4 regions of the Variovorax arabinosiphilus genome follow, and region 3 is predicted to be linked to each of the others. Evidence: predicted binding sites of a transcription regulator. Region 3 holds the regulator's gene; each other region holds the start of a gene.
The links. Region 3 encodes sigma-54, which starts transcription at its own class of promoters, with help from an activator protein. Its sites were predicted from a motif close to TGGCANGNAANCTGCTTT; they were not measured.

Region 1: the regulator sigma-54 is predicted to act here: its motif matches at 5,530-5,547, upstream of QTH86_RS16780 (isopenicillin N synthase family dioxygenase).
Region 2: the regulator sigma-54 is predicted to act here: its motif matches at 5,019-5,036, upstream of QTH86_RS07885 (transglutaminase family protein).
Region 4: the regulator sigma-54 is predicted to act here: its motif matches at 5,002-5,019, upstream of QTH86_RS07385 (amidohydrolase/deacetylase family metallohydrolase).

What each region holds. Positions count from the first base shown of each region.
Region 1 is NZ_JASZYB010000002.1:604,483-612,256, reverse strand. It holds gene QTH86_RS16805 (ABC transporter permease) at 1-181, opposite strand, end outside; gene QTH86_RS16800 (ABC transporter permease) at 269-1,399, opposite strand; gene QTH86_RS16795 (ABC transporter ATP-binding protein) at 1,392-2,912, opposite strand; gene QTH86_RS16790 (BMP family ABC transporter substrate-binding protein) at 2,930-4,021, opposite strand; gene QTH86_RS16785 (VOC family protein) at 4,074-4,460, opposite strand; gene QTH86_RS16780 (isopenicillin N synthase family dioxygenase) at 4,481-5,482, opposite strand; gene rutR (HTH-type transcriptional regulator RutR) at 5,659-6,396, shown strand; gene rutF (NADH-dependent FMN reductase RutF) at 6,410-6,895, opposite strand; gene QTH86_RS16765 (malonic semialdehyde reductase) at 6,910-7,500, opposite strand; gene rutD (pyrimidine utilization protein D) at 7,507-7,774, opposite strand, start outside.
Region 2 is NZ_JASZYB010000001.1:1,648,554-1,656,327, reverse strand. It holds gene QTH86_RS07890 (circularly permuted type 2 ATP-grasp protein) at 1-1,350, opposite strand, end outside; gene QTH86_RS07885 (transglutaminase family protein) at 1,444-4,962, opposite strand; gene QTH86_RS07880 (DNA internalization-related competence protein ComEC/Rec2) at 5,132-7,540, shown strand; gene QTH86_RS07875 (class I SAM-dependent methyltransferase) at 7,624-7,774, shown strand, end outside.
Region 3 is NZ_JASZYB010000003.1:263,305-271,078, forward strand. It holds gene QTH86_RS19710 (PsiF family protein) at 1-175, opposite strand, end outside; gene argS (arginine--tRNA ligase) at 309-1,994, shown strand; gene QTH86_RS19720 (SPOR domain-containing protein) at 2,014-2,700, shown strand; gene QTH86_RS19725 (thiol:disulfide interchange protein DsbA/DsbL) at 2,813-3,466, shown strand; gene lptA (lipopolysaccharide transport periplasmic protein LptA) at 3,716-4,396, shown strand; gene lptB (LPS export ABC transporter ATP-binding protein) at 4,393-5,199, shown strand; gene QTH86_RS19740 (RNA polymerase factor sigma-54) at 5,219-6,778, shown strand; gene QTH86_RS19745 (THUMP domain-containing class I SAM-dependent RNA methyltransferase) at 6,788-7,774, shown strand, end outside.
Region 4 is NZ_JASZYB010000001.1:1,539,300-1,547,073, forward strand. It holds gene recC (exodeoxyribonuclease V subunit gamma) at 1-900, opposite strand, end outside; gene QTH86_RS07370 (lipocalin-like domain-containing protein) at 995-2,167, opposite strand; gene QTH86_RS07375 (DnaJ domain-containing protein) at 2,265-2,510, opposite strand; gene QTH86_RS07380 (oxamate carbamoyltransferase subunit AllG family protein) at 2,521-3,672, opposite strand; gene QTH86_RS07385 (amidohydrolase/deacetylase family metallohydrolase) at 3,686-4,954, opposite strand; gene QTH86_RS07390 (MarR family winged helix-turn-helix transcriptional regulator) at 5,140-5,649, shown strand; gene QTH86_RS07395 (SDR family NAD(P)-dependent oxidoreductase) at 5,933-6,688, shown strand; gene QTH86_RS07400 (isopenicillin N synthase family dioxygenase) at 6,706-7,680, shown strand; gene QTH86_RS07405 (xanthine dehydrogenase family protein molybdopterin-binding subunit) at 7,748-7,774, shown strand, end outside.

The sequences.
Region 1 (7,774 bases), on a different contig from region 3:
GCCCGAAGGCGATCTGCGCGCCGATGCCGGCCAGCGCGCCGACGAGCATCAACCCTTCGGCGCCGAGCGACAGCACGCCGGAGCGCTCGCAGACGATCAGCCCGAGCGCGGCGAGCGCATAGGGCACCGCGAAGTCGGGCGCGTTGCCGAGCCAGTTGGTGGCGATGGCGAAGACGTCCATGGGTCAGTGCTGCCCGGCCGCCCGAAGGCACTGACGCGCCCCCTCGGGGGGCAGCGATACGCGAAGCGATGAGCGTGGGGGTTTCATTCAGGTCTTGCTCACCACCGAACGGATGCGGTGACGAATGAAGAAGTCCGACGACGCCACGCAGATCACGACGATGGCCTGGATCAGTTGCACCATCGAGAACGGGATTTGGTAGAACACCTGCAGGTTGCGCCCGGCCACGAAGAGCGCCGCCACCAGCACCGCCACCACCGTGGCCGCCAGCGGGTTGTTGCGTGCCAGGAAGGCGATCAGGATGCCCGAGAAGCCATAGCCCGCGTAGAAGGCCTGCGTGAGCCGGCCTTCCTGCCCCGCGACGACGACGAAGCCCGCGATGCCCGACAGCGCGCCCGACAGCAGCACGGCCGAGAAGATCATGCGGCGCACCGGCACGCCGACCGCATCGGCCATGCGGGGGTTGGCGTCGACGAAGCGCAGGTAGAGGCCCGCGCGGCTGATGCCGACAAACCACCAGGCAAGCACCGCGACGACGAGCGCCAGCCCGATGGCCGCCGTGCTCACGTTGCCGAACCATTCGGGCAGCCGCTCGAAGGCGCGGAACTGCGGCGAGTAGGGGAAGGAATCCTTCGGGTCCTTCCACGCGCCGTACACCAGGTGCAGCAGGAAGTTGCTCGCGATGTAGTTGAGCATCAGCGACGAGATGATCTCGTTCACGCCGAGCTTCAGCTTGAGCAGCGTGGGCGCCATCGCCCACAGCAGGCCGAGCGCCATCGCCATGGCGAGCATCAGCGGCAGGCGCAGCGCGGCGGGGCCGACGTCGAAGAAAGAGATCGTGGTGGCGCCGATCGCGCCCCAAATCATCTGGCCCTCGAGGCCGAGGTTCCAGAAGCGCGCGCGGAAGGCCATTGACGCGGCGATGCCCACCAGGATCATCGGCGCCGCCTGGAACAGCACGGCCTGCAGACTCTGTTTGTCGAACAGCGTCTGCAGCACGAACTCGTTGAGCAGCTCGTTGGCCGGCACGCCCGCCGCGACCAGGATCGCGGCCGAGACGCCCATGCCGATGATGAGCGACACGCCGAGGATCAGCGCCTGCCGGTGCCACGCCATCTCCTGGCGCAGCTCGAGCGCGAAGCGCCGGCTGGCGAGGGGGCGCCGTGGCGCCACGGGTGCGGCGTTGATCGAGGGAACGGTCACCGAAGCATCAGCCATGGTCGGTCATCGCCTGCCCGACCGCCTGACGGTCCGCCGGTTGATCGAACTCGGCCACGATGCGTCCGCGCGTCATCACGCCGACGCGGTCGGCCAGTGCCAGCACCTCGTCGAGGTCTTCGCTGATCAGCAGCACGGCCGCGCCCGCATCGCGGGCGGCCAGCAGGCGCGCATGCACCTCGGCACCGGCACGCACGTCGAGCCCGCGGCTGGGGCTGTGCGCCAGCACGATGCGCGGCGCGCGGCCGAACTCGCGCGCCAGCACCAGCTTCTGCGCGTTGCCGCCCGAGAGCAGTGCGGCCTTCTGGCCGAGGCTGCGCACGCCCTGCACATCGAACTGTTCGACCGCGGCCTGCGCATCGGCTTCGAGCTTGCGCGTGTCGAGCCGCCACGGCGAGCCGTAGCTGCCCGCATGCACCTGGCCGATGCCGAAGTTCTCGGCCACGGTCAATGCGCCCGCGAGCGCGAGGCCGTAGCGGTCGGCCGGGATCGCGGCGAATTGCAGGCTGCGCCGCTGTGCATTCGACAGGCGCTTCAGGTCGCCGACATCCTGCAGCGTGATGTCGCCTTCGACGGCATCGTCCAGGCCCATCAGCGCCGCCGCCAGCTCGCCCTGGCCATTGCCACCGACGCCGGCCAGCCCGTAGATCTCGCCGGCCTTCAGTTGCAGGTCGACGCCGTCGAGCGCCGGTCGGCCACCTGCCACTGCACTGCGCAGTCCGCGCACCGTGAGCCGCGGCGCGCCGGCGGCGACGCCATCACGCCGCCGTTGCGGCACCGCGACCGAATCGCCGACCGTGAGCTGCACCAGCTCGGCCACCGCCACCTGCTTCGGGTCGACCGTCTTCACCGTGCGGCCGCCGCGCATCACGGTCACGCGGTCGGCATAGGTCTTCACGTCGGCCATCTTGTGCGTGACCAGCACGACGGCTGCGCCGCTGCGCGCGAGCGCCTGCACGGTCGAGAGCAGGCGCTCGGCTTCGGCATCGGTCAGCACGGCGGTCGGTTCGTCGAGGATCAGGATGCGCGCGCCGGCCAGCAGCACCTTGAGGATTTCCACGCGCTGCTGCTCGGCGATCGACAGGTGCGCGACGCGCTGCGTCGGGTCGATGTCGAAGCCCAGCTCGGCCGCCTTGGCGCGGATCTGTGCTTCCAACTGGCCGAGCCGCTTGCGATGGCTGCCTTCGCCCGATGCCAACGGATGGCCCAGCAGGATGTTTTCGGCCACGGTGAAGGGCTTCACCAGCTTGAAGTGCTGGTGCACCATGCCGATGCGATGCCGCGCTGCATCGCGCGGGCCGCCCAGCTGCACCGGGTTGTCGTCGACCCACATCCGGCCGGCCTCGGGGGCATAGAGGCCGGCCGCGATGTTCATCAGCGACGACTTGCCCGCACCGTTCTCGCCCAGCAGCGCATGCACCTCGCCCCAACGCGCGTCGAAGTCCGCGTCGGTCAGCGCCTGGAAGCCGTCGAAGGACTTGCCGATGCCGGTGAGTTGAAGGGCGGTCGCCATGCTCGGGTGCCAGGGCCTTACTTCTGCGTGACCACGCCCTTGACGTACCAGTCCATCTTCCAGAGGTCGGCGTCCGACAGCACGGCGCCGGCGGCGACGCGCTCCTTGCCCTCGCGGTCCTTCAGCGGGCCGGCGTAGATCTGCTTGCCCTTCAGCAAGGCATCGCGTTCGGCATTGATGAGCGCAGCCTTGTCTTTGGGCACGCCTGCACCGAAGCCGGCGATGTCGGTGCCGCCGTCCTTCATCGCGATGAAGGCGCCGTATTGGGCCGGCTTCCAGCCGCCCGCCATGATCTTCTTGAGTTCGGGCGTGAGGAACTTGTCCCAGACCCAGACCGACGAGCACAGCGTGGCCTTGGGCGCGAACTGGCGCAGGTCGCGGTGGTGGCCGGTGCCGTACACGCCGCGCTCCTGCGCGACGATCTGCGGCGTGGGCGAGTCGACGTGTTGGCCGATCACGTCGGCGCCCTGGTCGATCAGCGCCATCGCGGCGGCGCGTTCCTTCACCGGGTCGTTCCACGCGCCGGTGTAGATCACGTTGACGGTGGCATTCGGGTTCATCTTCTGCGCCCCGAGCGCGAAGGCGTTGACGGTCCAGTTCACCACGCCGAAGGGGTTGGCCGCGACGAAGCCCAGCTTGCCGCTCTTGGATGCCGCGCCGGCTGCCATGCCGCACAGGTACTGGCTCTCGTAGGTGCGGCCGTAGAACGATTCGAGGTTGGCGCCGTTGGTGGTGCCCGAGCCGTTGAGGAAGGCGACATCGGGGTACTTGGCGGCCAGCTCCTTGAAGGCGTCGGAATAGCCGAAGGCCGTGCCGATCACGATGTTGGCACCGCGCGAGATGAAGCGCTCGGCCGCCGGCTTGATGGCCGAGGCGTCTTCGGGCACGTTCTCGACGAACTGGATCTTCTTGCCGATGGCGGCCTCGACCTTGAGCCGTGCCTCGTCGAAGGCCTGCGTCCAGCCGCCGTCGTTCTTCGGGCCGAAATAGATCATCGCGATCTTCGGCTCGCCCTTGAGGGTGAAGCCATCGGCAGCCACGGCGGCCCCCGGCAGCGTTGCACATGCCACCAGCGCCGCAACGGCGCAAGAAATCGATCGACGCAACATCACTCTGACCTTTCAGGCGGGAAGAAAAAAGAAGGGGGAGGGCGGCGCGCGTCTACATCATGAAGTTGATGCGGAACACGTTGCCTTCGGGATCGAGCAGTACTGCTTGGTACCAGTGGTAGTAGGTCTCGTACGGCGCCTTGACGAGCTTGGCGCCGGCGTCGACGGCGATGGGCACCCTGCGGTCGACCTCGTCCTTCGAATCGACGTCGATGTTCAGCAGGAACTTCACGCCGCGGGTGTCGGAGAACTCGGCCAGGTGCAGCAGCGCGTAGGCGTCGAGCGCGTTGAAGCCCAGGCTCGACTTGCCGGTGTCCAGGCCGCGGAAGATCGGCGAGCGGATGGCCTCGATCTCGGGAAAGCCGAACACGCGCTGGTAGAAGCCGCTGAGCGCGACCACGTCCTTCGCGAAGACGTTGACGTAGGAGAGGTGGGCCATGCGTGTCTGCGCGTGCGGGCTCAGGCCGTGGCCTTGGTGCCGCCGAAGGTCGTCTGCTTGACGAACTTCGAGGTCAGATGGTCGCCCGAGGAGATGGGCGCGTACTTCGCCACCTCGCCCGGCACCAGGCAGCTCGGCAGGCACTCGACCATCGCGTCGTAGTTGGGTTGATGGAAGAAGACCAGCGACTGCCGGCGGTTGCTGCTGGCCACCTCGAAGGGTGGGTTGACCACGCGGTGCAGCGTCGACACCCACTGGTCGTTGGTCCACTGCATCATCAGGTCGGCGATGTTCACGACCAGGCCGCCGTCGACCTGCGGCACGTCGACCCACTGGCCGGCCTTGTTGAAGACCTGCAACCCCTTGTCGTCGGGCAGCACGATGGTGAGGCTGCCGTAGTCGCTGTGGGCGCCGGCGCGCAGCTGGCCCGGCAGGGGCGCCTCGGTCTGCGGCGGGTAGCTCAGCACGCGGAACATGCTGATGTGCTTGTCGATCTTGTCGTCGAAGAAGGTCTCGGGCAGCTTCAGGCCGAGCGCGAAGATGCGCATGAGCGAACGCGACAGGTCGCTCATCGCCTCGAAGTAGGCCTCGTAGGCCTCGCGGAAGCCCGGAATCGGCGGCCAGCTGTTGGGCTCGAAGTGCGGGCCGGCGGCCGGGCCGCGGTGGTAGTCGTCGTTGGGCACGCCCGAGGGGTCGATCGAGAAGGACTCCTTCAGGTCGCCCGGCGCGGCCTCCTCGAGGCTGTACGACAGGCCTTCCTCGCCGACCGCGCTGTAGCCGCGCACCGCGTCTTCGCGGGGCCGGTCGACCTTGCGCTTCTCGGCCAGCGGCAGCGCGAAGAACTGGCGCGAGAGCGCCGACACGCGCGCGATCAGCGCGGGGTCGATGCCGTGGTTCGTGATGACCAGGAAGCCGATGCTGCGGCAGGCCTCGTCCACCTTTTGCGCCAGCGCGGCGCGCGCGTCCGGCGTGCCCTCGAAGTAGGGGGCGAGGTCGATGATCGGTACGGACAGCAGCGTCATGTCGTCATTCCTTGATCCAGCGCGAAGACGGTCGCGACACGGTGTGGCATGCAACGTCCATGCCAGTTGGACCAAATGGACAAATGCGTTACCGTCGCCCCGCCGCACCAAGCGGGTACGGCTCGTGCAAGCAGATGTGCACGTTTGAAGAGCAATGCACAAGAAAGCACCAGGACATGGCAAAGATGACAGGGAGCACCGCGGGGAAGCCCACCACCAAGCCAGCTCCCAAGACAGTCGCCAAGCCGTCGCAGCGGGTGCTGGCCAAGCGGGCGCCGGCCGCGCGCGGGCCCGCCGCGATCAACCGGCGCCTGCGGCAGATCGAGGACAAGCGCAGCGTCATCCTGGCCGCGGCGCTCGGCCTGTTCTCGCGCTACGGGCTGCACGGCACCAGCGTCGACCAGGTGGCCGCGCGCGCCGACGTCTCCAAGAGCAACCTGCTCTACTACTTCGCCAACAAGGAGGAGCTCTACGTCTGCGTGCTGCGCGATCTGCTCACCGTGTGGCTCGAGCCGCTGCGCGGCTTCAGCGTGGAACAGGACCCGCACGAGGCCATCGCCGACTACATCCGCCGCAAGCTGGTGATCTCGCGCGACCGGCCCGATGCATCGCGGCTGTTCTGTCTGGAGATGATCCAGGGCGCCCCGCTGCTGCGCGACGAACTCAGTCGCGAGCTGCGCGACCTGGTCGAGCGCAAGTCGGAGGTCATCCGCGCGTGGGTCGCGGCCGGCAAGCTCGGCGCGGTCGACCCGCACCACCTGATCTTCGCGCTGTGGGCCACCACCCAGCACTACGCCGACTTCGGCGTCCAGGTGCAGGCCATCACCGGCCGCACGCTCGACGACCCGGCCTTCTTCGAGCAGACGGTGGAGAACGTGCAGCGCATCGTGCTGCAGGGCATCGCGGCGGACTGACCCGGCGGACGGATCAGTCTGCCGTTGTCATGAGGCCGTGATAGCGCCGGTCGAAGTACACGAGCCCGTGGGCCGTGTCGCCGAGCGTGATGGCGGCCACCTCGCAGAACAGCACGTCGTGCGTGCCGACGGCGGTGCTGCGCACCACGCGGCAATCGAAGGACACGGCGGCGCCGTCGAGCATCGGCGAGCCGGTGACGCCCGCGTGCCAGCGGCCGGCCGCGAAGCGCTCGTCCATCGGCGTCTTGCCGCCGAACACGCCCGAGAGCGCCTGGTGGTCCGGTGCCAGCACGTTCACGCACAGCACGCCGTTGGCCTCGAAGGCCGGGTACACCGACGCCGTGCGGTTCAGGCAGATCAGCAGCGTGGGCGGCTCGTCGGTCACGCTGCACACGGCCGAGGCCGTGAAGCCTGCGCGGCCGGCCGGGCCGTCGGTGGTGATGATGTTGACGGCCGCGCCCAGGCGAGACATCGCGTTGCGGTAGTCGGCCTTCTGCATGAGGATGAACGGGTTCAGGCGAGCGTGCAGGCCTCGGCGAAGTCCAGCCGCGGCAGGCGGCCGAAGACCTTCGACGCGTCGCCGTGGCCGAGGTTGATGAGGAAGTTGACGGTCCAGGTCGTGCCGCCGAAGAAGGCGGCGTTGACCTTGGCCTTGTCGAAGCCCGACATCGGGCCGGCGTCCAGGCCCAGCGAGCGGGCCGCCAGGATCAGGTAGGCCGCCTGCAGCGTGCCGTTGCGGAAGGCGGATTCGTGCGCCAGCTCCGGGGTGCCGGCCACCCAGGGGCGTGCGTCGGCATGCGGGAACAGCTTGGGCAGCTTGTCGTAGAAGGCCGTGTCCCAGGCCGCGATCACCGTGACGGGGGCCGTCATCGTCTTGTCGACGTTGCTGGGCGACAGGGCCGGCTTCAGACGTTCCTTGCCCTCGGGGGTGCGCACGAAGACGAAGCGGGCCGGCGAGCAGTTGACCGAGGTCGGGCCCATGCGGGCGAGTTCGTAGACCTGCTGGAGCAGGTCGTCGGACACGGGCTCGGCCGTCCAGCCGTTCTGGCTGCGGGCTTCGGTGAAGAGGGTCGCCAGGGCGGCGGTGTCGAGTGCTTGGGTCATGGGATGTCAGTAAGCGCCCGTCTTGGCGAGGAAGGCGAGCAGGGTGGCGTTGAAGGTGTCCGCGTCCGTCACGCTGTGGGCGTGTCCGCCATGCGGTACCCGGTCGAGTATCGCGCGGGGCAGGGCGTCGGCCAGGCGCTGCGACATCGTCCAGGGCACGAGCACGTCGTCCATCGCGGCGGCGACCAGTGTCGGCACCGCGATGCTGCCCAGTCGCGCGTCGACGTCGAAGGCGCGCAGCGCGCCGATGCGCGCCCGCATGTTGGCTTCGCCG
Region 2 (7,774 bases), on a different contig from region 3:
GCGGCTCATGCGGCTGCCCAGCACGGCCTCGAAGCTGGTGTGCGAGTCGTAGCCGGGGTAGGTCGCCTTGATGGCGCAGTCGCCCAGTTGTGGCAGGGCCGACTCGAGTGCCGCGCGCTCGCCGCACCACCAGGTCGGCAGCGCGGGCAACTGCAGCTTCTCGCCGATCAGGCGCCGCGCCAGCGCGGGCAGGAAGCCCAGCAGCGCCGGCGATTCGAGGAAGGCCGAGCCCGGCATGTTGGCGACCAGCAGGTTGCCGGCGCGAATGGCCTGCAGCAGGCCGGGCACGCCCAGCGTGGAATCGGGCCGCAGCTCGAGCGGGTCGAGGAACTGGTCGTCCAGGCGCTTGATGAGCCCGTGCACCGGCCGCAGGCCCTGCAGCGTCTTGAGGTAGACGCGCTGGTCGCGCACCGTGAGGTCGTTGCCCTCGACCAGCGTGATGCCCAGGTAGCGCGCCAGGTAGGCGTGCTCGAAGTAGGTCTCGTTGTAGGGGCCGGGGGTGAGCAGGGCGATGTGCGGTGGCGAACCGGCCGGGCACATGCGCTGCAGGCCTTCCATCATGGCGCTGTAGGTGGCGGCCAGGCGCTGCACCTGCAACTCCTCGAAGGCCTGCGGGAACTGGCGCGACACCGCCAGCCGGTTTTCCAGCAGGTAGCCCAGGCCCGAGGGAGCCTGCGTGCGCTGCGACACCACCCACCAGTTGCCGTCGGGGCCGCGCGCCAGGTCGAAGGCGGCGATGTGCAGCCAGGTGTCGCCGGGCGGCTTCACGCCATGCATCGGGCGCAGGTAGCCGGGATGCCCGCGCACCAGCGCGTCGGGCAGCAGGCCTTCGGCCAGCAGCTGCTGCGGGCCGTAGACGTCGGCCATCACCCGGTCGAGCACGCGCACGCGCTGGAGCACGCCGGCCTCGATCTGCGTCCAGCTCTCGGGCGAGACGATCAGGGGGAACAGGTCGAGCGACCACGGCCGCTGCGGACCATCGGCATCGGCATAGACGTTGTAGGTGACGCCGTTGTCGCGGATCTGCCGCTCCAGGTTGATGGCGCGCCGCGGGAGGTCGGTGAAGCCGCCGCTGCCCAGGTGTTCGAAGAAGCGCGCCCAGGGCGGCGTCAGTTCGGGGGTGGCCGTTGCCGGGCCGGGCGATTCGGGGGCGGCGGGTGGCGGCAGCGCGGCGTCGTGCAGGGGCGTACCGGCCGGCGCGGGCTGCTGGCGGGGCGCAGCCGCCGGGGTGGCGGCCCCCCGGAGTTCGTCGAAATGGCCGGGCGCAGCCGGCGGCGCCAGCGCCGAGGCCAGCGCGGCGGGAGATTCGAGCGATTGCGCGCCGAAAAGGGAGTCGTTCAACGGTTCCACGGTGCGCCGATTGTCACACCGTGGTCATGCGCGCGCGGCAGCCGCCCCACGATAAAACGCCGGCACCTGCGCCATACGGCCGCGTGGGCAGCCTCATCGTCGCAGGTCGAGCGTGAACGGGAACTCGCGGCTGCCGGCCAGCTCGATCGTCGCTGGCGGCACCTTCATCAGCCCCGGCGTGTGGCCCATGCGGGTGAAGCGCGCCATGCGCCGGCTCTCGGCCTCGTAGGCGTTGACTGGGAAGGTGTCGTAGTTGCGCCCGCCCGGGTGGGCGACGAAGTACTGGCAGCCGCCCAGCGAGCGCTTCATCCACGTGTCGACGATGTCGAAGGTCAGCGGCGCGTGCGCGCCGATGCTCGGGTGCAGCGCCGACGGCGGGTTCCAGGCCTTGTAGCGCACGCCGGCGACGAATTCGCCGACGGTGCCGGTGGGCTGCAGCGGCAGCACCTTGCCGTTGACCGTGATGACGTGGCGGCTTTCGTTGAGGCCGGTCACGCGCACCTCGATGCGTTCGAGCGACGAATCGACATAGCGCACCGTGCCGCCGGCCGAGCCTTCCTCGCCCATCACGTGCCACGGTTCGAGCGCATTGCGCAGCGAGAGCTCCACGCCCATCGCCTGCACCTGGCCGACCAGCGGGAAGCGGAATTCGAGGTGCGGCGCGAACCAGTTCGGGTCGAAGGGGAAGCCGGCCTGGCGCATCTCGCTGATGACGTCCTCGAAGTCCATCTTGACGAAGGTCGGCAGGAGGAAGCGGTCGTGCAGCTCGGTGCCCCAGCGGGTGGCCGGCGCCTGGTAGGGCTCGTCCCAGAAGCGCGCGATGAAGGCGCGCAGCAGCAGTTGCTGCGCGATGCTCATGCGCGCATGCGGCGGCATCTCGAAGGCGCGCAGTTCCAGCAGGCCGAGGCGGCCGGTGGAGGAGTCGGGCGAGTACAGCTTGTCGATGCAGAACTCGCTGCGGTGCGTGTTGCCGGTCACGTCGACCAGGATGTTGCGCAGCGTGCGGTCGACCAGCCAGGCGGGCATGTTCTGGCCGTAGATCTCGCGGTTCTTCGCGATCTCCTTGAGCGCGATCTCCAACTCGTAGACCTGGTCGTTACGGGCCTCGTCGACGCGCGGCGCCTGGCTCGTCGGGCCGATGAACATGCCCGAAAACAGGTAGCTGAGCGACGGGTGGTTGTGCCAGTACAGCAGCAGGCTGGCCAGCAGCTCGGGCCGGCGCAGAAAGGGGCTGTCGGCGGGCGTGGCGCCGCCCATCACGAAGTGGTTGCCGCCGCCGGTGCCGGTGTGGCGGCCGTCGGTCATGAACTTCTCGGCCGACAGGCGGGTTTCGAAGGCCGCGTCGTACAGGAACTCGGTGTGCGCGACCAGTTCCTTCCAGTTGTTGGCCGGGTGGATGTTGACCTCGATCACGCCCGGGTCGGGCGTGACGGCCAGCATCTTCAGGCGCGGATCGCGCGGCGGCGGGTAGCCCTCGATCACGATCTGCAGGCCGAGCTGCTGCGACGTGGCCTCGATGGCGGCGACCAGGTCGAGGTAGTCCTCCAGGCGACGCAGCGGCGGCATGAAGACGTAGAGCACGCCCGACGAGCTGCCGACCTTCTCGGCCGCCGGCCCGTTGGCGCGGCGCGGGTCGCGCACCTCGACGCACAGCGCGGTGCGGGTGATCCAGTGGGCCGACTCGCCGCGGCGCGGCTGGCGCGGGGTGGTGGGGTCGGTGCCGTCCGCTGAAGCCGCGCCCGGGCCTGTCGCGGCGCTGGTCGCCGTCGCGGTACCCGGGCCTTGCATGCGCAGGGCGGCCGGCGTCTGCGGCGGCGTGCCGAAGGCGTAGGGCACGGCACCCAGGTCGTCCTTCGGGCCGGTCGGCAGGCCGGCGTAGCGCGTGCGGTAGTCGGCGTAGTTCGGCAGGTCGGCCAGCGGCGCGGTCGGGTCGCGGTCGACCAGGTAGGGGTAGTCGCCCTTGCTGGCCCAGGGCTGCGAGTCGAGCGGCAGGCGGTAGCCCATGGGCGAGTCGCCGGGGATCAGGTACATGCGGTCGTCGCGCAGGAACCAGGGCCCGGTCTTCCAGCCGGGGCCTTCGAGCGCCGGTGCGTCCCGGTCGGCGTTGCCCGGCTCGATCGGCAGCATGTAGCCGATGACGGCGTCGAGCTTCTGCGTGAACACGCGGCGCAGGCGCACGCGTTCCATCTCGTCGTCGAGCTTCGAGTCGAAGGGGTCGACGTTGACCGGCAGGCGGCGCTCACGCCAGAGGTAGTAGTAGGTGTCTTCGTAGCCGGGCTGGATGTAGCGCTCGGTCAGGCCGAGGCGGTGCGCCAGCACGGTGGTGAAGCGGCGCGCGTCTTCGCTGGTGTAGTGCGTCGGCACGCGCTCGTCGGCGAAGAGTTCCGGGTTGTGCCAGATGGTCTGGCCGTCGGCGCGCCAGAAGATCGACAGCGCCCAGCGCGGCAATTGCTCGCCCGGGTACCACTTGCCCTGGCCGAAGTGCAGGAAGCCGCCGTTGCCGTATTCGGCGCGCAGCTTCTGCACCAGCTCGGTGGCGTAGCCGCGCTTGGTCGGGCCGAGCGCGTCGGTGTTCCATTCGGCGGCGTCGCGGTCGCTGGTGGCCACGTAGGTCGGCTCGCCGCCCATCGTCAGGCGCACGTCGCCGGCGGCCAGGCGCTTGTCGACGGCGTCGCCCAGGGCCAGCACTTCGGCCCACTGCTCGTCGGTATAGGGCTTGGTGACGCGGGGCGATTCATGGATGCGCGTGACGACCATCTCGTGGCCGAACTCGACCTCGGCCTCGTCGACCACGCCTTCGATCGGCGCGGCGCTCGAGGGCGTGGGCGTGCAGGCCAGCGGGATGTGGCCTTCGCCGGCGAGCAGGCCGGAGGTGGCATCGAGGCCGATCCAGCCGGCGCCGGGCAGGTAGACCTCGCACCAGGCGTGCAGGTCGGTGAAGTCGACCGTCGTGCCGCTCGGGCCGTCGAGCGCCTTCACGTCGGGCGTCAGCTGGATCAGGTAGCCCGAGACGAAGCGCGCGGCCAGGCCCATGTGGCGCAGCAGCTGCACCAGCAGCCAGCCCGAGTCGCGGCAGGAGCCGCTGCCGTTGGTGAGCGTTTCTTCCGGCGTCTGCACGCCGGGCTCCATGCGGATCAGGTAGTCGACGTCGCCCTGCACCTGCTGGTTGATGCCGACCAGGAAGTCGATGGTGCGCTTCTCGGTGCGGTCGATCTTGTCGAGGTAGGCCTGGACCAGTGGCGTGGCCGGTTCCACGACCAGGTAGGGCGCGAGCTCGTCGGCCTGCTCGGCCGTGTACTTGAAGGGGAAGTTCTCGGCCTGCGGCTCGAGGAAGAAGTCGAAGGGGTTGTAGACCGCCATCTCGACCACGAGGTCGACCGTGACCTTGAATTCGCGCGTCTTCTCGGGGAAGACCAGGCGGGCCTGGTAGTTCGCGAACGGGTCCTGCTGCCAGTTGATGAAGTGCTGTTCGGGCTCGATGCGCAGCGAATAGGAGATGACGTTGCTGCGGCAGTGCGGTGCCGGACGCAGGCGGACCACCTGCGGGCCGAGCTGCACCGGACGGTCGTACTTGTAGTGGGTGACGTGGTGGAGTGCGGCGTGAATGGACATCGGTTTTTCTCGGAGCGGCGACGGGCCTCGGGTGAGACGCATACTAGCCCACCGGCAAAGCAATTAACGCGCCACGAAAAGCGTGTAGAGGGAGGGCCTGCCGCATGGATCAGGAAGCGATTTCGTGAGGGCGCAGCACGACCTGCGCGGCTGGGCGCCCTTTGTGGCCATGGCCGGCGCGATCGTGGGCGCCGCCCTGCAACTGCAGCAGGCGGCCTTGTGGCCAGCCTGGCGCTATGGGGTGATGGCCGGTGCAGCGAGCCTGGTGCTGTACGCCATGGGGCGCGCCCGCCGCCACGGCCGAGGCGCGCTGGCCGCGTTGCTGGTGGTCGCGGCGCTCGCCAGTGCCGGCCTCACGGGATGGCGCGCGGCGGTCCATGCCGACGACGCGCTGGACCCGTCGCTCGAGGGTCACGACCTTCAGGTGACGGGCGTGATCGCCCAGATGCCGCAACACGACGACGGCGGCACGCGCTTCCGGCTCGATGTCGAGTCGGCGCAGTGGGCCGGGTCGGCCGGCGAGCCACCGCCGCCGCGCGTGCCGCGCCGCATCGCGCTGGGCTGGTATGCCGAAGGCACCGGCCTCTGGGGCCGCGGGGCGGAAGAGGCGTCGGTCGCGCCGCCGCCGCTTCGGCGCCCCGATGCACTGCACGCCGGCGAGCGCTGGCGGCTGACCGTCCGCCTCAAGGCGCCGCACGGCAACCTGAACCCGCATGGCTTTGATCAAGAACTGCAGATGTGGGAGCAGGGCGTGCAGGCGACCGGCTACGTGCGCACCGGCGCCCGCGATGCGCCGCCGGAACGCCTCGCCGCCACCTGGCAACGCCCGGTCGAGCGCGCCCGCGAAGCCGTGCGCGACGCGGTCTTCGAGCGCGTGACCGACCGGCGCCTGGCCGGTGTGATCGCCGCGCTGGTGACCGGCGACCAGGGCGCCATCGACCGCGCCGACTGGGACGTCTACCGCGCGACGGGCGTGGCCCACCTGATGGCGATCTCGGGTCTGCACATCACCATGTTCGCGTGGCTCGCGGCCTTGCTCGTCGGGGCGCTGTGGCGGCGCAGCACGCGCCTGATGCTGCGCTGGCCGGCGCAGCAGGCCGCCCTCGTCGTCGGCGTCGCACTGGCCGGGCTGTACGCGCTCTTCAGCGGTTGGGGCGTGCCCTCGCAGCGCACGGTGTGGATGCTGGCGACCATCGCCCTGCTGCGCATCGCCGGTCGGCGCTGGCCGTGGCCCTGCGTGTGGCTGCTGGCCTGCGCAGTGGTGGTGACGGTCGACCCGTGGGCCTTGATGCAGGCCGGCTTCTGGCTCAGCTTCGTGGCCGTGGCGGCGCTGTTCGCAACCGATGCCATGGCCGAGGCCGGCCAGGCGATGACCTGGCGACATCGCCTCGGCCGGCTGGCGCGCGAGCAGGCCGTCGTCACGCTGGCGCTCACGCCGCTCACGCTCCTGCTGTTCCAGCAGGTGTCGGTGGTCGGGCTGATCGCCAATGCGCTGGCCATCCCCTGGGTCACGCTGGTCGTCACGCCGCTGGCCATGCTCGGCGTGTTGCTGCCGTGGGCCTGGGATGCGGCGGCGTGGGCCGTGCAGGGCCTGTCGTGGTGGCTCCAGTGGCTCGCGGCGTGGCCGTTCGCGACCGTGTCGATGGCGGCGCCGCCGCTGTGGGCCGCCGTCGGCGGGGTGGCGGGCGGCGTGCTGCTGGTGATGCGACTGCCCTGGTCGATGCGCGTGCTGGGCCTGCCCCTGTTGTTGCCCGTGTTGCTGTGGCAGGCGCCACGCCCGCCCGTCGGCGAGTTCGAGCTGTTGGCCGCCGACATCGGCCAGGGCAATGCGGTGCTGGTGCGCACCGCCAGCCACAGCCTGCTGTACGACGCCGGCCCGCGCTACAGCCTGGAGAGTGATGCCGGCCACCGCGTGCTGGTGCCGCTGCTGCGCGCGCTGGGCGAGCGGCTCGACACCGTCGTGCTGAGCCACCGCGACAGCGACCACACCGGCGGCGCGCCGGCCGTGCTCGCCATGCAGCCGCAGGCCGCGCTGCTGAGTTCGATCGAGGCAAGTCATCCGCTGCAAGCGCTGCGGCCGGCGCAACGTTGCATCGCCGGCCAGCGCTGGACCTGGGACGGCGTCGACTTCGAAGTGCTGCACCCGGTCGCCGCCGACTACGCCGTTCCGTCGGCCAAGCCCAACACCGTCTCCTGCGTGCTGCGCATCGGCAACGGACGCGCCACCGCGCTGCTGGCCGGTGACATCGAGCGCGCGCAGGAGGTCGCACTGGTCACCCGAAGCGCCGACGGCGCCCTGCGCGCCGACGTGCTGCTGGTGCCGCACCACGGCAGCAAGACCTCGTCGAGCCCGCCGTTGCTCGAGGCGGTCCAGCCGCGGCTGGCGCTGGTGCAGGCGGGCTACCGCAACCGCTTCGGCCACCCGGCGCTGCCGGTGCGCGAGGCCTATGCCGCGCGCGGCACGACGCTCGTCGACAGCCCGCATTGCGGCGCGGCGCAGTGGTCGAGCCGCGCGCCTGGCGCGGTGCGCTGCGCGCGCGAGACCCAGGCGCGCTACTGGCACCACCGCGTGCCTTGAGTGGAACGACCGCCCGAACGTCTGTGGCATCCCCAGCGCTACCGCCAGAATCAGCGTCTCTCTCTTCGCTCCGAATCACGCCTATGCAGCCCTTGTTGGACGCCATCGCTTCGACCCACCTGCCTGTGGATGCGCAGCGCATCTTCCACGGCCGCGGCGGGCTTCACTCCGACTGCGCGCACCTGTCGCTCGACTTCTTCCCGCCGGTCTGGGTGTTGACCAGCTTCCAGCCGG
Region 3 (7,774 bases):
TCATGAACGCCTTGCGGTCGTCGCCCTTCTTCTCGCCGGCGTCCTTGTTGCAGGTGGCCATCTTGCCTTGCTGGGCGGTGGGGGCCTTGGCGGGGGCGGCGCCCTTGTCCTGGGCCTGCGCGGCACCGAAGGAAAGACAGGCGCCCAGTGCGATCAGGGAAAGGATTTTTTTCATGATGTGGTTCCTCGAAGGTTGATCGGGTGACAGCAACCCGGCGACGGCCGGGCCCGTTCATGCTAACGGCCGATCCCGCACCGCGGATGACCGGACGGATGGCCCTGCGGGTTCACCCCGGTAAAATCCCGCGATGCTATTGGTCAAACAGGAGCTGCTCGCGGCGCTCGCGAACACGCTCGAATCCTTCTCGCCCGGCGCCGGTGCCAAGGCCGCCTTCGAATCGCCCAAGGTGGCGGCCCATGGCGATTTCGCCAGCACGGCCGCCATGCAGCTGGCCAAACCGCTCGGCCGCAAGCCGCGCGAACTGGCCGAGCAGTTGAGCGCCACGCTCTTCGCCACGCCCGCCTTCGCGCAGTGGGTCGAGGCGATCGAGATCGCCGGTCCCGGTTTCCTCAACATCCGCCTGAAGACCGCCGCCAAGCAGCAGATCGTGCGCGAGGTGCTGGCCGCCGGCGACGCCTTCGGCCGCCAGCCGGCCCTGGGCGACAAGGTGCTGGTCGAGTTCGTCTCGGCCAACCCGACCGGCCCGTTGCACGTGGGCCATGGCCGCCAGGCGGCGCTCGGCGACGCCATCTGCAACCTGCTGGCCGCCCAGGGCGCGGACGTCTACCGCGAGTTCTATTACAACGACGCCGGCGTGCAGATCCAGACGCTGGCCAACAGCACGCAACTGCGCCTGCAGGGCTTCAAGCCGGGCGACGCCGAATGGCCGAGCGGCGAGAAGGCTGCGGCGTACAACGGCGACTACATCGCCGACATCGCCGAAGACTTCAAGGCGAAGAAGACCGTCAGCGCCGACGACCGCGAATACACCGCCAGCGGCGACGTGGACGACATCGACTCGATCCGCCAGTTCGCCGTGGCCTACCTGCGCCGCGAGCAGGACCTGGACCTGAAGGCCTTCCAGGTGAAGTTCGACAACTACTACCTGGAGTCGAGCCTGTACACCAGCGGCCGCGTGGCCGCCACGGTGCAGAAACTGGTCGACGCCGGCAAGACCTACGAGCAGGACGGCGCGCTGTGGCTCAAGTCGACCGACTACGGCGACGACAAGGACCGCGTCATGCGCAAGCAAGACGGCACGTACACCTACTTCGTGCCCGACGTGGCGTACCACATCGCCAAGTGGGAGCGCGGCTTCCACCGGGTGGTGAACATCCAGGGCACCGACCACCACGGCACCATCGCCCGTGTGCGCGCCGGGCTGCAGGCGGCTGGCGTCGGCATCCCGGCCGGCTACCCCGACTACGTGCTCCACACCATGGTGCGGGTGGTCAAGGGTGGCGAGGAGGTGAAGATCAGCAAGCGCGCTGGCAGCTACGTCACGCTGCGCGACCTGATCGAATGGACCAGCACCGACGCGGTCCGCTTCTTCCTGCTCAGCCGTAAACCCGACACCGAATACACCTTCGACGTCGACCTGGCGGTCACGAAGAACAACGACAACCCGGTCTACTACGTGCAGTACGCGCATGCGCGTATCTGCTCGGTGCTCACGGCCTGGGGGGGCGACGAAGCCGCGCTGAAGGCGGTCGACCTGTCGGCGCTCGAGAGCCCGGCCGCGCAGGCGCTGATGCTGATGCTGGCGAAATTCCCCGAGATGCTCACCGCCGCGGCCAAGGATTTCGCGCCGCACGACGTGACCTTCTACCTGCGCGAACTGGCCGCCAGCTACCACAGCTACTACGACGCCGAGCGCATCCTGGTCGACGACGAAAAGGTCAAGTTGGCCCGGCTGGCACTGGTCGCCGCCACCGCGCAGGTGCTGCACAATGGCCTGGCGATTCTCGGCGTGAGCGCGCCGCGCAAGATGTGATGACCTCTCTTCCCTCACCATGAAAACAAGACAACGCGGCAACACGGTCATCGGCCTGATCATCGGCATCGTCCTGGGCCTGGGCGTGGCGCTCGGCATCGCGGTCTACGTCACCAAGGTGCCGATCCCGTTCATGACCAAGACCCAGCGCGGCGGGGCCGAACAGGACGAGGCCGAGGCCCGCAAGAACAAGGACTGGAACCCCAACGCCCCGCTCGCCGGCAAGCCCTCGGCGCGCACCCCGCCCGAACAGCCCGCCTCGGTCGGTCCGCTGAACCCGGCCGCGCCCGCCACCGGCCCGGTGCCGGCCGTCGTCGCGCCCGACGCGCGCAGTGCCGCTGTTCCGGCCCGCACCCGCCCCGAGGTCAACGCGCCGGCGGCGTCGTCCGACCCGCTGGGCGACCTGGCCCGCGCGCGCGCCGGCATCACCGCGCCGGCCACCACCACGGCGGCGGCCGACGGCACCGACCCCTTCGTGTACTTCGTGCAGGCCGGGGCCTTCCGCAGCACCGAGGACGCCGAGGCGCAGCGCGCCAAGCTCTCGCTGATGGGCGTCGAGGCGCGCGTCACCGAGCGCGAGCAGGCCGGCCGCACCGTCTACCGGGTGCGCGCGGGCCCCTTCAACAAGAAGGACGACGCCGACCGCTTGAAGTCGCGGCTCGACAGCGGCGGCCTCGAATCCAACCTCGTCCGCGTCCAGCGCTGAGCGCAACACAGGGCGTGACCGAACCGGCGTCCTCGGGCGCCCATCCCTGGCTGCGGGAACTCCGCAGCCGCTGCCCGGCTCTGTCAGCCGCACAGGAGAACCTTTGATGACCATGAACCGCCGTGACTTTTCGCTGACCGCCGCTGCCTCCATCGGGCTGCTCCCCCTCGCCGCCACCGGCGTGCACGCCCAGGCCCGCCCGCCGAAGGCCGGCACCGACTACATCGTGCTGGGCAAGCGCGCCCCGGTCGACACGCCCGCCGGCAAGGTCGAAGTGGTCGAGTTCTTCTCGTACAACTGCCCGCACTGCGCCGCCTTCGAGCCGCGCCTGGAGCCATGGGTCAAGACGCTGCCGGCCGACGTGGTGTTCAAGCGCATCCCGGTGCCCTTCGTGGGCAACGACACCGAAGTCAAGCAGCGGCTCTACTACACGCTCGAGGCCATGGGCAAGGTCGACGCCTTCCAGATGAAGCTGTTCCAGGCCATCCACCAGCAGCGCCAGCCGCTGTTCGGCGACGCCGCGATCCTGGCCTGGGCCGAGAAGCAGCCCGACCTGGATGGCAAGAAGTTCGCCGACCTGTTCAAGTCCTTCTCGGTGGCTGGCAAGGCCAAGCGCGCCACCCAGCTGACCAGCGACTACCAGGTGGCCGGCGTGCCGGCGCTGGGCGTGGCCGGGCGTTGGTATGTGGACGGCGACACGGCCGGTTCGCTCGACCGGGCCCTCGAGGTGGTCGGCCTGCTGGTCGCCGAAGCCCGCAAGGGCTGAGAACGTGTGAATGAACCTGCTGCGCACCCCGATCTCGCATCTGCGGTCCTCACCGCACGGGAGTGCGGCTCCGGTCCTCAATGCAACCTCGGGGCGCTCGCGACGGTTCCTCCACGCGTTCTAAGGCCCGCGGCCGTTCGACACGGCCGCTTCACAAATGTCAAAAGCCCGCCTTGGCGGGCTTTTTCGTCCGGGCGACCGGATGCACTGATCCGGCGCATACAATCGTCGAGCAAGTTTCGTGCCTTTATGACACTTCGACCCCACACTCCCCTTTCCTCCCTCCTGCGCGCCGGCTTCGCCGCGCTGCTGCTCGCCGTCGCCACCGTTCCGGCGCTGGCCGAAAAGGCCGACCGCACCAAGCCCATGAACATCGAGGCCGATGCCATGCGCTACGACGACCTGAAGCAGACCAGCGTGTTCACCGGCAACGTGGTGGTGACCAAGGGCACCATCATCATCCGCGGGGCGCGGATCGACGTGCGCCAGGACCCGGAGGGCTACCAGTACGGCGTGGTCACCGCGGCGCCCGGCAAGCTGGCTTACTACAAGCAGAAGCGCGACTCCGGCGTCGACGAGTGGACCGAAGGCGAGTCGGAGGTCATCGAATACGACAGCCGCGCCGACAACGTCAAGTTCATCCGCCGCGCCATCATGCGGCGGCTGATCGGCGCCAAGGTCAACGACGAAACCACCGGCGCGCTGATCGTCTACGACCAGAGCAACGACACCTTCACCGTGAACGGCGCGCCGCTGCCCCCGGGCGCCAGCGTGGATGCCGGCAACCAGGGCAGCCGCGTGCGCGCCATCCTGACGCCGAAGGCGGCCGGCGCCGAAGCGGCGCAGCCGGGCGCACCCGCCGCGCCGGCATCGGCACCCGGCCGGGGCCTGCGTCCGAGCACCACGCTCGGCGGAGAAGCGCGCCCGTGAACGACAGCGTGGACATCGCGAAACAGGCCGCGCCGGCCGGCGCCGTCGAAGGCAGCCGGCTCCAGGTGCGCGGGCTGCAGAAGCGCTACGGCAGCCGGCAGGTCGTCAAGAACGTCTCGCTCGACGTGCAGAAGGGCGAAGTCGTCGGTCTGCTCGGGCCCAATGGCGCGGGCAAGACGACCTCGTTCTACATGATCGTGGGCCTGGTGCGGGCCGATGCGGGCGAGATCAGCATCGACGGCGAGCCGATCGCGCACATGCCGATCCACCGCCGCGCCCGCATGGGCCTGAGCTACCTGCCGCAGGAGGCCTCGATCTTTCGCAAGCTCAGCGTGCAGGAGAACGTGCGCGCGGTGCTTGAGCTCCAGCGCGAGCCCGACGCCCACGGCCGGCTCGTGCCGCTGTCGAAAAAGCGCACCGACGATCGCCTGAACGAGCTGCTGTCGGACTTGCGCGTCGAGCATCTGCGCGATTCGCCGGCGCTGGCGCTGTCGGGCGGAGAGCGTCGCCGCGTCGAGATCGCCCGCGCCCTGGCCACACAGCCGCGCTTCATCCTGCTGGACGAGCCCTTCGCCGGCATCGACCCGATCGCCGTGATCGAGATCCAGCGCATCGTCAGCTTCCTCAAGAGCCGCGGCATCGGCGTGCTCATCACCGACCACAACGTGCGCGAGACGCTGGGCATCTGCGACCACGCTTTCATCATCAGCGACGGGCAAGTGCTGGCACAAGGCACGCCTTCGGAGATCGTCGACAACGCCGAGGTACGCCGCGTGTACCTGGGCGAACACTTCCGCATGTAAGGGGAGGACGGAACTCTCCATGAAGCAGGGCCTTTCGCTGCGCGTTTCGCAGCATCTCGCGCTCACGCCCCAGCTGCAGCAGTCGATCCGGCTGCTGCAGCTGTCCACGCTCGAACTGAGCCAGGAAGTGGAGCAGATGCTCGACGAGAACCCGTTTCTCGAGCGCACCGCCGAAGAGGCCGCCCGTGAGGAGTTCGGCGTCGACGCCGCCGATGCCCCGCCGCCGCGCGACGACGACTTCTCGCCCGGCCCCGCCGCCAGCAACGACAGCACCACCAGCACGACCGAGGCCGAAGCACCGGTGGTCGATGCGACCGAAGCCACGCCCGACTGGGAAGGCGACGGCACCGTCGACATGGCGCCCGACGACAGCGAATGGGGCGGCGACGCCCCCCCGCGCGCCAGCAACCTGGGCGACGACGAACGCGCCGACGCCACCGAGCTGGCGCGCAGCCAGGAATCGCTGCAGTCCCATCTGCACCGCCAGGCCCTGAGCCTGCGCCTGAACGAGAGCGACCAGGCCGCGTTGCGCTTCCTCATCGAGTCGCTCAACGAAGACGGTTACCTCGAGGATTCGTTGCCCGCCCTGGCCTCGGGCCTGGCGGGCGACGACAACGACGAGTTCGACGGGCTGGTGCACCACTTCCAGGTGGCGCTCGGCCTGCTGCAGAGCCTGGAGCCGGTCGGCGTGGGTGCGCGCGACCTCGGCGAATGCCTGGCCATCCAGCTGCGCGCGCTGGCCCGGCCCGACGAGACGCCGGAAGCGACGCAGGTGCGCAAGACCGCCATCGCGATCTGCAAGCAGCCGATGGAGCTGCTCGCGCGGCGCGACTTCAAGCGCCTGGCCACGCTCACCCGCAGCAACGAGGACGAGGTGCGCTCGTCGCTGCAGCTGATCGCGACGCTCGAGCCCAAGCCGGGCCGGCGCTTCGTCGACGTGGAACGCAACGTGGTGATCCCCGACGTGATCGTCACGCGCATCGGCACCGGCACCAATGTGAAGTTCCGCGTGATGCTCAACCCCGACGTGATGCCGCGCCTGCGGGTGCACGACATCTACGCCGGCGCGCTCAAGCAGCACAAGGGCGAAGGCAGCCAGGCGCTGTCGCAGCGGCTGCAGGAGGCGCGCTGGTTCATCAAAAACATCCAGCAGCGCTTCGACACCATCCTGCGCGTCTCCAACGCCATCGTCGACCGGCAGAAGAGCTTCTTCGTGCACGGTGAACTGGCCATGCGGCCGCTGGTGCTGCGCGAGATCGCCGACGAGCTCGGGCTGCACGAATCCACCATCAGCCGCGTGACCACGGCCAAGTACATGGCCACGCCCTACGGCACGGTCGAACTCAAGTACTTCTTCGGCTCGGCGCTGGGCACCGAGACCGGCGGCAATGCATCGAGCACCGCGGTGCGCGCGCTCATCAAGCAGTTCGTCGGCTCCGAGAGCATCAAGAAGCCGCTGTCGGACAGCCAGATCTCCGAGATGTTGAAGGAGCAGGGCATCGAATGCGCCCGCCGCACTGTGGCCAAGTACCGCGAGGCGCTGCGCATCGCGCCGGCCAATCTGCGCAAGGCGCTGTAAGTCCGTCCCATGAACCAGCTCCATCTCTTCCTGCCTTGCGCCGCCGGCGTCGAGGACTTTCTCGCGCAAGAGGTGCACGGCCTCACCGGCCTGGCCGGCGACGACCTCATGGCCTCGCGCGGCGGCGTCTTCGTGCGCGGCTCGTGGCGTGACGCCATGAAGCTCAACCTGCACAGCCGGCTCGCGCAGCGCGTGCTGATCGAGCTGGCGCACGCGCCGTACCGCAGCGAGAACGACCTCTATGCCATCGCCAGCGGCATCGCGTGGGAGATCTGGTTCACGCCGAAGCAGACCTTCAAGATCGAGACCACGGCGCAGCACAGCCCGCTGCAGAGCCTGAACTTCGCCACCCTGCGCATCAAGGACGCCATCGCCGACCGCTTCCGCGCCAAGGCCGGCGGCGTGCGGCCGAGCATCGAGACGCAGTGGCCCGACGTGCGCGTGTTCGCGCACCTGACCACCGACACCTGCACGCTCTACATCGACACCTCGGGCGAGCCGCTCTTCAAGCGCGGCTGGCGCCAGGACACCGGCGACGCGCCGTTGAAGGAAACGCTGGCCGCGGCCATGCTGGCCGCCAGCGGCTGGTGGAACCCGGAAACCGGCGCCGTGTCGGAGGCGCCGCTGTACGACCCTTGCTGCGGCAGCGGCACCATCGCCATCGAGGCGGCGCAGATCGGCCTGGGCATCCCGGCCGGTGCGCTGCGGCGCTTCGGCTTCGAGAAGCTGCTGCCCTTCCAGCCGCACGTCTGGGAGGCGATCCAGAACGAGGCCGCCGATGCGCCGGCCAGGACTGCGCCGGCCATCTTCGGCAGCGACGTGTCGCACCGCATGGTCGACTTCGCCGATCGCAACGCCGAGCGGGCCGGCGTTGCCGCGGCTGTGCAGTTCCGCGGCGGCGATGCGCTGCAGCGGATGCCGCCGGCCGAGGCCGGCGTGATCGTGCTGAACCCGCCGTACGGCGAGCGGATCGAGGTCGGCGGCGTGGCGCGCGCC
Region 4 (7,774 bases), on a different contig from region 3:
GTGCGCATGCATCTCTTCCAGCGGCACCGACGCCAGGTCGCGCGCGCCGCGCAAGGGGTGGCGGCGGCGCTCCATGCGCAGCAGCTCGCGCCCTTCGATGATGTCGGCCCAGTGGTAGCGGCTGGGGTTGGGGATGGCCATCAGCACCTGGGTGTGGGCCGCCAAAGCGGCCAGCGCCTGCAGCGTCTGCATCGGCACGTGGGTCATGCCGAAGAGGATCACGCGGCGCGCGACCGGCGCGGCCAGCGGCGCGCCCGTGGTGAGCGTCGCGAGGAAGCGCTGGTGCAGCTGCGTGCGGGCCGAGGTCAGCGCTTCCGCATCGAGCCCGGCCAGCAGTTCGCGCCACAGCGCGGCCTGCCAGCGCTGGTCGTCGGGCAGCGGCAGGTCGCCGATGCCTGAAAGGCTTGGCAACACGTCGCGGCCCGCCTCCCAGGCGGCGAGCCAGTCACTGCGGTAGACCTGGTACTGGTCATACAGGTCGGCCAGGCGTTGCGCCAGCTGCAGGCGCCGGCCGAGGTCGCCGTCCCGCAGGAAGCCGGCCAGCGGCGCGAAGCCGGGACGCGGCGCGACGACGGGCAGCAGGTGCATCAGGCGCCAGGTGAGCGCCTGACGGTCGAGCGCCGAGCGCGCCGGCACCGCGTCCCGGCCCAGCACCTGGCGGTAGCTGCGCCACAGGAAACGCGCCGGCAGCTCGACCCGCGTGGCCGCGCACACGCCGCGCGTGGCCGCCAGCGTCATCTTCAGCCACTCGGCCACGCCGTTGCTCTGCACCAGGAAGATCTCTTCCTCCAGCGGCTGCAACGGGTGGCGGCTGATCCATTCGAACAGCGCGTCGCCCAGCAGTTCGGCGCGGTTGCCGTGCAAGACCAGAAGGCCGGGCTGGAGAGGGACGGGATTCATGCGCTGCGCGGCGGGTGAGGAAGAGGCGAGGGGCGGCGGACCATTCTCGCCGCTGCGCGGGCCGGCCTCGCTGCAGGCCGTCGCGCAAAGCCGCTCAGCGCCGGCCAGCGGCGAGGTTCGCCAGGCGGTCGTAGCCGCTCATCTCCAGGAAGCCCTGCCCTTCGGCGCTGCCGCTCACGCGCACCGGCCCCTCCCAATAGACATTGGCCGTGGTCTGGCGCGAATCGAATTCGCCGTCGGGGTAGAAAGGCTTCACGTCGTAGACGCCCGAAGGCAGACGCAGGCGCCACTCGACGACATAGGGGATCCGCGTCACGGGGCTGGTCCAGCTCGCGCCCGGCGTGAGCTCGATGTCCTCGCCCTTAAGCGGCACGGCGCCCTTGGCATCGGACACCGTGCCGGCGGTCATGACCTTGCGGCCCTCGGCGTCGAAGAGCTGGTAGACCATCACGTCGGAGCCGTTCGCCAGATGCAGCGCAAACCAGTTCCAGCCCAGCGTGGAGGCGTCGAACTCGCCCCACTGGTGATCGAACCACACCGGGCCGCTCACCGACACGGTCTTGCCGCCGACCACGATGTCGCCCTTGGCGGCGATGCGCGGGCGCGAATAGTAGTAGCTGATGCCGGCCTTGCCGAAGTCGAGCAGACCGGGCGTCTTCGAGCCGGCGGCGCGGTGCGCGACCACCGGACCCGCGTCCTTCAGATCGAGCGAGATCGCCATGTCGTCGGACGCGGTCCGCAAGGTGTGCGACGGCCCGGCCGCCGCGACGCGCCAGCGCCCCTGCGAGAAGTCGAAGCCGTTGGCGATCGCCTGCGCCGGCACCCCGCCGGTGCGGGTCTGGCTGGCATAGCGCTTGCCGGTCTGCAGGTCGGTCACCGCGGCATGCATGGCCGTGTGCTTGACCAGGCCGGTGGCGACGAAGACCGCCACGTGGAAGGCATAGCGCTCGCCGTTCGCCGCATCGAGGATGCCGTTGTAGTACCACCATTCCATGCCCGAACCGTGCGCAGCGTCGTCGGCCGGCAGGTTGAGCGGGGGGAGCGCCGCAGTGCGTTCGGCCGGCCCGCCGTCGTCGACGGCCGCGACTGTCGCCGCTCGCCCCGACAGCGCATCGGGCATCCACGTCATGAACAGCGTCGCCGCCACGGCGACCAGCACACCGACACCCAGCAGCAGGTAGCGCCGTGCGGCGCGACGGCGCTGCAGCTCTTCACGGTAGGAGCGCGAATACGCCCGGCCGGAGCGGGGGGAAAAGTCATCTGGCATCGGCGAGGCCTCGGAAGGACATGCAATGGGCGCCGAGCCTAGCATTGGCTCCGCGCCAACGCCAGAGAAGGCAGCAGTCGCTGCGCTGCCAAAAGGCTCACAGGAGCCCGGGCGGGCTGGTCCCAAACAGCTCGATCAGCGGCGGCATCGCGTCGTAGGCCTGGCGACGCGCAGGGTCCCCAAGGCACGCACGGGCGCGCTGCAACCGGCGCAGCCGCCAGCGCCATCGCAGCGCAATGCCCGTTCGCTCCGGCCCGAGCGCCTCGCGGGCGCGCCGATAGCCCGCTTCGATCTCCTCGAGGCTCGCGTCCTCGGGCACACCCAGCAAGGCATAGAGGCTCATCCGCGATCGATCACGACGTCGGGGCCCGCCCAGGGACTTCGCCCGAGGCTTCGACGAACAGCGCCACGTCGGGCCGGTACACACCGCGGCCGATCAGTCCGTGCGTGCCTTGCTGGTCGAGGATGGCGAGATCGACCAGCGGCGACACACCGCTCGCCGCCGCGCGCGCGATGTCGACCAGCCCTGTGGCCGGTTCGACCACCGCAGCGCGCTGCGCCACCAGTGCGTCGGGCAACACATTCAGCCATTCGTCCTGCAGCGCCGGCGCCGCGGCCAGCGCCTGGCCACCCAGCCCGCAGAAATCGATGACCGCGCTGTCTCCGATGGCGCCCAGCGCCTCGGTGTCGGCATGGCCGGGCATGCGCGTGCCCCTCGGGGGCGTGGCCGGGCATCGGTGCCATCGGCTGTCGCCATGCATGCGCAACCCGAAGTCGACGCCATTGCCGCCGACGGCGGCCAGACCGTGCGTGGCGTGGCGCAGCCGCCAACATGCCGCCGCCATCAGGATCGTCAGCACGAAGCCTGGGTTGGATTGCAGTGCCGCCCGGTCGTCGGCGGCAAGGCCGGCAATGGCCTCGACCAGCGCCGCATTGGCCGCCCCGGTGCGCGCATGGCATTCGTCGCCTTGCGCTAGCGCCTGCGCGACGATCGGGGCCAGCGCCACGGGCTGCGCACGCAGCAGCGGTGCCAGCCGCTGCAGGCCGAAATCGGCGATCGCGGCGAGACGCAAGCGCGCCTCCGGCGCCTCGGTGCCGAAGCGCAGGGCCGGCGGCGGCCCTTCGACCAGCGGCGCCCATGCGACGCGGGCCGCGTCGCCGACCGCGGCCATCGGCATCGAGGCCGAAACGACCTGCGCCAGCGGGGTGACCACACCGTGGTCTTGCGCGGGACGAAGCTCGACCGCGCCGGTCGACAGCATGGCGCGCGCGTGCGCCTCGTCGGCGGCCAGGCTTTCGAACAGCAGCGCCTGCACGCAGGCGTTGCGCACCGCACGCGGAAGCTCGCCTTCGAACGGCGGGCCGGCGTGCAGCAGCACTGTCGGGCCCAGGTCGGGCAACGCCTCGCGGCGCGACACCACGTCGCGCAGGCTGGCGCCCTCGAAGGGCCGCGCCCAAGATGCGGCATCGGCCGCCAGCGACGACGCAGGCAGCGAGGAAGCCATGCCCGGCATTCCGTCAGGCCGCCTGCGCCACAGGCAGGATCGATGCGACGGCATCGAAGCGCTCGCCGGCACGCAAGCAGAAGGCCGGCTTCAGAAGGCGGTCGGTCGTGACGGCTGTGCCTTCGTTGTCGTGCAGGGTCCAGCGGCCGCGCTGGTCGTTCAGAACGCTCACGTCGGCTTCTGCGCCGACCCGCAGGGTGCCGAGCGTGTCTTCCATGCCGATCATGCGGGCCGCATTCACCGTGACCATGGGCACCACCTGCTCGATCGTCAGCCCCAGCGCCAGCATGCTCGTCATCGCCGACACCAGGCTGAAGCGGATGCGGCCCTTGAACATGTGGTCTTCCTCGTCCGGGTGCGACTCCGGCGTGCCCGGCGGCGCCGGCACCGTCGTGTTGTAGCCGTGCATGTCGGCGCCGAGGGTGTCGGGCATGACGCCGTAATCCAGCACGATGCGCGCCGTGCGGTAGCTGAAGTGCGAACCGTGGCCCACGTCGATCTTCAGACCGCGTGCGACCGCCTCCTTCACCAGGGGATGCAGTTTCCCGTCGAGTTCGACGAAGCCACCCGGGTGCCGGCTGAAGGGATGTGCCAGCACGTCGCCTGGCTTCAGCATGTCGACCACCTGGTTGAAGATCGAGTCGGGGTCGACGGCGAGCCCACCCTCCTGCGGCTTCGGCCAGAGCTGACCGAAATGGATGTAGACCGGCAGGTCCGCCTCACGGCCCATGCGGGCGGCCAGGCGCATCACGTCGACACCCCAGCGCGCGAAGCCGCCGATCTCGGCATGCGCCTTCAGGCCGCGGACCAGATCGCGGTTGCTGCGCGCAGCCTTCACCGCCGCATCGACGTCGAGACAGTCCGGGCGGTACAGCTCGGGGTAGTAGTGCCCCTCGAGCCCGCCCACCAGGTAACAGGACATGAAGGCGACCACACGCGACTTGGCGGTGGCCACGACGTAGTCGCGAAAACCCGGCAACGTGATCGAGCTCGGCCCCCCCTGGTCGACCAGGGTGGTCACGCCGGAATGCACACCGCACAGGTCGGCGTTCATCCCGAAGCGGCCGGTCACGCCCTGGTAGACGTGCGCATGGGTGTCGATGAGCCCTGGCAACACGAGTTGCCCCCGACAGTCGACCACTTCGGTGCCGGCCGGCGCGCTGACCGCCAGGTCAGGACCGACAGCCGCGATGCGCGTGCCCGCCACCAGCACATCCATGATGCCGTTGCGCTGGCTGGCCGGGTCGATCACGCAGCCGCCTTTGAGCAGAATGTTCGTCATGTCCTTGGTCGTTCCGAATGGGTTCTGAGGAATTAGATAGGTGGCATGCCGCATGTTTCGTGCCACCCCGGAACCGGCCGACCGTGCAGCCGATATGCGGTATGCCCGCTAAACTGACACGCAGCCCCGCCCTTCCGCGGGGCCGGGATGCGGCCCAAGCCGCTCAACGCTGCGCACGTCTTCAGATGACAGAGAAAACCAAGAGCAAGACCATCCAGGCAGAACTCCAGGCCGCGCAGGAACGCTCGATGCTGTTCGCCCGCCCGGGCTTCCTGATCCGCCGGCTGCATCAGATCCACAGCGGCCTCTTCACCGAAGAAACCAAGGCCTTCAACATCACGCCCGTGCAGTACAGCCTGCTGACCGCCCTCGCGGAGCACGGCGAGATGGACCAGAACACCCTGGCGATGGAGATCGGCCTCGAACGCACCACGGTCGCCGAGGTGCTGCCCCGCCTGGAAAGCCGCGAGTTCATCGAGCGCAACCAGTCGGCGCAGGACAAGCGCGTGAAGCTGGTCAAGCTCAGTCGCACGGGCAAGGCGATGGTTCGCCGCATGGAAGCCGCAGCCCAGCGCGCCCACGACCGCACCATCGAACACCTGCCTGCAGCCGAGCGGCAGTTGTTCATGCTGCAGCTGATTCGGCTGGTGGAAGCGAACAACCACAAGAGCGTGGCACCCCTGCGGCTGCGCTGAGCCTCATCGGAAGCCGGCAACGCGTAGTCCCGCTTTGCATCGACAATAGGTGGCATGCCCCATTCATGCGCGGCATGCCACCGATACGGTGCATCACGCACGCCGCGAGACGCTGACAAGCTTCCATGTGACCGTGAATCTCATGCGCCGAGCCACACGTTCGCCTGGATATTGACGCAACGCAAGGACAAGAGATACCGCAAGCTGCTAGTGGCATGGACGTTGCTTGAAAGCCCACGGGTCCGCGGCTTTTCTGCCACGGGTGTCCGCCACCGGAGGTCTCATGGGTCTGCAAGGTTCTGTCGCCATCGTCACGGGCGCTGCCATCGGCATCGGCTTCGCCGCGGCTGAGCGCCTGGCCGAGCGGGGCGCGCGGGTCGTCATCGCCGACCGCAGCGGCGCCGAAGAAGCGGCCTCCAGGCTGGCAGCGCGCGACCTGCAGGTGACGGGTGTCGCGCTCGACGTCTCGTCGCCCGAGCAGGTGAGTGCCGCCGTGCAGGCCACCGAATCGCGCCACGGCCGCATCGACGTGCTGGTGAACAACGCCGGCATCTACTCGACGCTCGAACCCAAGCCCTTCGAGCAGCTGACGCCGCAGGAGTGGCGCCAGGTGTTCGACGTGAATGTGATCGGCGTGTTCCTGATGTGCCAGGCGGTGCTGCCGGCCTTCCAGCGCGCCGGGGGCGGCCGCATCGTCAACATCTCCTCGGGCGTAGCCTTCAAGGGCAACCCCTGGATGGCGCACTACGTGGCCAGCAAGGGCGCCGTGATCTCGCTGACGCGGGCGCTCGCCACCGAGCTCGGCCGCTACCAGATCCTCGTCAACAGCGTGGCGCCGGGCTTCACGCTGAGCGACGGCGTCCACCGCAACCCGACGCTGGTCGAAGGCGTGCGCGAGCCGTCGATGCGCAACCGAGTGCTCGCCCGGGACATGACCCCGGCCGACCTCGTGGGCGCCATCGAATTCTTCGCCGACGCACAGTCGGCCTTCATCACCGGCCAGACGCTGGTGGTGGACGGCGGCGCGTACTTCCACTGATGTCCGAGCCTGCTGCCATGCCCGACACCACCATTCCCGTGATCGACCTCGCCCCGGCGCTGCAGGGCAACCGCGCCGAGCGCCTGCGCGTCGCGCGCGAGATCGAGGCCGCCTGCACCGACATCGGCTTCTTCACGATCACGGGCCATGGCGTGCCACTCGCGCTGATCGACACGCTGCGCGGCCACGCCAGCACCTTCTTCAATCTGCCACTGGACGAGAAGCGCCGCGCCGAGCCCGAGAGGGTCACGGTGCCGCGCGGCTACCGCGCGCTGGGCTTCGACGCGCTGTCGCGCGGCAATGCCGGCGACGCGCCGGGCGACCTGAAGGAGTACTACCACTTCGGCCGCGAAAGCTGGCCGGACACGCCCTACTACACCGGCGAGACGGGCCAGCGCTATTTCATCCCGAACCGCTGGCCGGCGCGGCCCGACGGCTTCGCCGCGGCGGCTGCCGTGTACTACGCCGAGATGGAACGGCTCACCGGCCAGATGATGTCGCTCGCCGCCCTGGCGCTCGGGCTCGACGAAGACTTCTTCGAAGACAAGATCGACCGGCACATCACCGCGATGCGCCTGAACTTCTACCCCGCGCAGCAGGAAGCGCCGCTGGCCGGCCAGATGCGCGCCGGCCCGCACACCGACTACGGCCTGCTGACCATCCTCAACGGCGAGAACACGCCTGGCGGGCTCGAGGTGCAGACGCGCGGCGGGCAGTGGCTGCGCGTCGAGACCGCCCCCGACACCTTCGTCGTGAACATCGGCGACCTGTTGATGCGCTGGACCAACGACCGCTGGGTGTCGAACGTGCACCGCGTGGTCAACCCGCCGCCCGGCAGCGGCCCGGCGGCACAGCGCATCTCGCTGGCCTTCTTCCACCATCCGAACTACGACGCGCTGGTCGAATGCATCGCGCCCGAAGGCCAGGCGAAATACCCGCCGGTGCTGTCGGGCGAGTACCGCGACCAGCAGTACCGGCGCACGCGCGTCTGAGCACGTCGCGGCCTAGACAACACGATATCAATATGTGGCACACCCCACTTCTCCAGAGGAGCGACCGATGAACGCTCGCACCCCACCGGCCGGT